2 regions of the Mesorhizobium dulcispinae genome follow, and region 1 is predicted to be linked to the other one. Evidence: riboswitches for the same ligand, from Rfam matches in the RefSeq annotation. Region 1 holds a riboswitch; the other holds the start of a gene.
What was found. Region 1 has a riboswitch for S-adenosylmethionine ahead of metX (homoserine O-acetyltransferase MetX). Riboswitches for the same ligand answer to the same signal wherever they lie in the genome.

Region 2: another riboswitch for S-adenosylmethionine. It lies ahead of RFN30_RS20000 (O-succinylhomoserine sulfhydrylase); the one in region 1 lies ahead of metX (homoserine O-acetyltransferase MetX).

The regions. Positions count from the first base shown of each region.
Region 1 is NZ_JAVIIY010000003.1:426,720-428,919, reverse strand. It holds gene metX (homoserine O-acetyltransferase MetX) at 1-1,058, opposite strand, end outside; SAM riboswitch at 1,151-1,228, opposite strand; gene hisC (histidinol-phosphate transaminase) at 1,365-2,200, shown strand, end outside.
Region 2 is NZ_JAVIIY010000009.1:85,464-87,663, forward strand. It holds gene RFN30_RS19995 (2'-deoxycytidine 5'-triphosphate deaminase) at 26-1,120, opposite strand; SAM riboswitch at 1,333-1,410, shown strand; gene RFN30_RS20000 (O-succinylhomoserine sulfhydrylase) at 1,466-2,200, shown strand, end outside.

The DNA of each region.
Region 1 (2,200 bases):
TCAACGAAGGAGACGGAGGCGCCGGCGGCGTTCAGCGCATGCACGATCGAGCGGCTCTCCCCGGTCGGGAACAGCCAGTCGCTGGTGAAGGACACCAGGCAAAAGCGCGTCCTGGTGCCGGCGAAGGCATCGGCCAGCCGTCCGCCATGGTCGGCGGCGAGGTCGAAATAGTCCATCGCGCGGGTCAGGTAGAGGTATGAGTTGGCGTCGAAGCGGTCGACGAAAGTCATGCCCTGATGGCGCAGGTAGCTTTCGATCTGGAAATCGGCGTCGAAACCGAAGGTGAGCGCCTCGCGATCCTGCAGGTTGCGGCCGAACTTGCGATGTAGGGCCGCCTCCGACAGATAGGTGATGTGGGCGGCCATGCGCGCCACGGCGAGCCCTTTTCCCGGGCGTCTGCCGAAATCGAGATATTTGCCGCCGTGCCAGTCCGGATCGGCCATGACGGCCTGCCGCCCGACCTCGTGGAAGGCGATGTTCTGCGAGGAATGGCGGGCGCCGGTGGCGATCGGCAGCGCGGAGAAGACGCGCTCAGGGTAGCTTGCGGCCCATTGCAGCACCTGCATGCCGCCCATCGAGCCGCCGAGCACGCAAAAAAGCTTCTCGATGCCGAAATGGTCGACCAGCATCAGCTGCGCACGCACCATGTCGCGGATGGTGATGATCGGCAGGTCGAGGCCATAGGGCCTGCCTGTCGCCGGATTGGTCGAGGCCGGGCCGGTGGAGCCGAGGCAGCCGCCGACGACGTTGGCGCAGATGACGAAAAAGCGGCTGGTGTCGATGATCTTGCCGGGGCCGATCAGCACCTCCCACCAGCCCGGCTTGCCGGTCACCGGATTGGTGTTGGCGACATGTTGGTCGCCGGTCAGCGCGTGGCAGACGAGGATGGCATTGGAGCGGGCGTCGTTGAGGGTGCCGTAGGTCTGGTAAGCGACCTGGAATGGCGACAGCACCGTGCCCGCATCGAGCCTCAACGGCTTGTCGGAACCGAAATGCAACACTGGGCTCGACGGCTGGTCGGCCTCGTTGTTGGTCCTTGCAGCGCGCTGAGCGGCCATTGCATTCCCCATCCAGTCCGCATCGATCTTATTGATGCGGTGTCCGGCCGGCAGCGGACAACAAAAAACCGGCCTGCCTTCGCAAAGCCGGTTACAGGTTGCAAACGGCCCTTTAGCGAATTGTTTAACGTGGCTGCAAGCCGACCGGCCAAATCACCACGGGAACTCCGGCTGCTCTTCTAGGGCCAGCGTCGCGCTTCGTCAACGGCCAGCAGCCTTGGCGCGAGCGCCGGCACTCGACATTCCGGGCCACGGCCTGTATTTCCGCAGCGGCCTTGAACGAGGCCCTCTCGACGGATTTGTGACATGAAGCAGGATCAGCCACGTCCGACGCCCCGCGCGGGCATCATGGACATCGAGGCCTATGTGCCGGGAAAAAGCACCGCGCCCGCCGGCGTGACGAAGGTCTACAAATTGTCGTCGAACGAGAATCCGCTCGGCCCCTCGCCGAAGGCAATCGAGGCCGCGCGCGAGGTAGCTGCAAGATTGGACGTCTATCCCGACGGCTCCGCTCGCCGGCTGCGCGAGGCAATCGGTGACGTGCACGGCCTCAATCCGGCAAACATCATCTGCTCCAACGGCTCCGACGAGATCCTTGGGTTGCTGGCGCAGACCTATCTCGCGCCCGGAGACGAGGCCGTGTTCACCGAACATGCCTTCATGGTCTACAAGATCTACATCCAGGCCGCCGGCGCCAAGCCGGTAGCGGTCAAGGAAACCGACGAGCGCGCCGACATCGACGCGATCCTCGCGGCGGTCACGCCGGCGACGCGGATCGTCTTCCTCGCCAACCCCAACAATCCGACCGGCACTTACGTGCCCTTCCAGGAGGTGCGCCGGCTGCATGCCGGATTGCCGAAGAACGTGCTTCTCGTGCTCGACGCGGCCTATGCCGAATATGTGCGGCGCAACGACTACGAAGCCGGCATCGAGCTGGCGGGCAGCGCCGAGAACGTCGTCATGACGCGCACCTTCTCCAAGCTCGGCCTCGGCGGCGCGCGCATCGGCTGGATGTACGGACCGGCGCATATCGTCGATGCGATCAACCGGGTACGCGGTCCCTTCAACGTCAATGCGACCGCGATCGAAGCCGGCATCGCGGCCATCCGCGACCGCGCCCATGTCGAGCGCAGCGTGGCGCA
Region 2 (2,200 bases), on a different contig from region 1:
AGTGCCGTCAGGCTGTGCAGATGGATCAGCGCGCGGCGCGGAAATGCTTGGAGAGCTTGAGCCCCTGCGCCTGATAGTTGGAGCCGAGGTCGCTGCCGTAAAGCGCCCGCGGGCGCTTGAGCATATGCTCGTAGACCAGGCGGCCGACGATCTGGCCGTGGTCGAGGATGAACGGCACCTCGTGGCTGCGCACTTCGAGCACCGCGCGGCTGCCGCTGCCGCCGGCGGCGGAATGGCCGAAGCCCGGGTCGAAGAAGCCGGCATAGTGGACGCGGAACTCGCCGACCAGTGGGTCGAAGGGCGTCATCTCGGCAGCATAGAGCGGCGGCACATGCACGGCTTCGCGAGAGACCAGGATGTAGAACTCGTCCGGGTCGAGCACCAGTTCGCCGGCGCCGCTCTTGTAGAGCGGCTCCCAGAAGTCGACGACATCCTGCGCGGCGCGCTTGTCGACGTCGACGAGGCCGGTGTGGTGCTTGCCGCGATAGCCGACAAGACCGTCCTTGTCGCCGTCGAGATCGATGGAGAGCGCTATGCCGCCGCCAGAGATGTTGGGCGGCTCGGTGGCGACCAGCATCTCGGCGCGGTGGAGGTCGCGCAATTCACTCTCCGAAAGCACCGCATTGCCGGTGCGGAAGCGGATCTGCGACAGGCGCGAGCCGGTGCGCACGACGATCGGGAAAGTGCGCGGGCTGACCTCCAGGTAGAGCGGACCACGATAGCCGGCAGCGATCTTGTCGAACTCGTGGCCGCGGTCGGTCATGACGCGCGTGAAGATGTCCAGCCGCCCGGTCGAGCTCTTCGGGTTGGCGGAGGCCGAGACTTGCGCCGGCAGCGCCAGGCTCTCGAGCAGCGGCACGATATAGACGCAGCCCGTCTCCAGCACCGCGCCTTCGGTGAGGTTGATCTCGTGCAGCTTCAGCCGGTCGAGCTTGTCGGAAACCAAGTGATCGGGACCGGGCAGGAAGGAGGCGCGGACGCGGAAGGCCTTGTCGCCCAGCCTCAGATCGAGGCTGGCCGGCTGAATCTGGTTGGTATCGAGCGCGCGCGGCGATTTCAGCGCGCCCGCCTCGAACAGCGCCGCGATGTCCTGATCCGGAAGAATGCCTGTCTGCCGCAAGGGTCTGGCTCCGCTAGAGCAATTCGCCGTTTCACGAAAACGGCGAACCGCTCTACCTCTTTGTTTTGACGCAATTCCGGACGGAAATCCGTTTCACACTTTTCCTGGAATTGCTCCAAAGGCCGGGCAGGCGCATGGTCGCACGCTCCAGCCTGGTACAAACCTCTTAATCAAGCCGGCAATTGACGCAAGCGCGGGCGAGGTCTAAAGGGTCGTTATCCCGTGGTGATTTGGCCGGTCGGCTTGCAGCCACGTTAAACAAGTCGCTAAAGGACCGCTGGCCGCAAGGCCGTATGGACCGGTTGCGACGTCGCGGCCGGTTTTTTTGTGTTTGGAAATAGGGCGATGAGCAAGACGCGTAACTGGAAGCCTCAGACCGCACTCGTGCATGGCGGGACATTGCGTTCCGGCTTCGGCGAGACCGCCGAGGCGATGTATCTCACCCAGGGCTATGTCTACGAAACGGCGCAAGCGGCGGAAGCCCGTTTCAAGGGCGAGGAGCCGGGCTTCATCTATTCGCGCTACGCCAACCCGACGGTCGACATGTTCGAAAAGCGCATGTGCGCGCTGGAAGGCGCGGAAGATGCCCGGGCCACCGCTTCCGGCATGGCGGCGGTGTCCGCGGCACTTCTCTGCAGCGTCAAGGCCGGCGACCATATCGTCGCGGCCCGGGCGCTGTTCGGCTCCTGCCGCTGGGTGGTCGAGACGCTGGCGCCGCGCTACGGCATCGAAGCGACGCTGGTCGACGGCACCGACATCGCCAATTGGGAAAAGGCGGTCAGGCCCAACACCAAGCTGTTCTTCCTGGAAAGCCCGACCAACCCGACGCTGGAAGTGGTCGACATTGCCGCCGTCGCCGCTTTAGCCAACTCGATCGGCGCGCGCGTGATCGTCGACAATGTGTTTGCCACGCCGCTCCAGCAAAAGCCCCTGCAGCTCGGCGCCCATATCGTGGTCTATTCGGCGACCAAGCATATCGACGGACAGGGCCGCTGCCTCGGCGGCGTCATCCTGTCGGACAAGAAGTGGATCGACGAGAACCTGCACGACTATTTCCGCCACACCGGCCCGAGCCTGTCG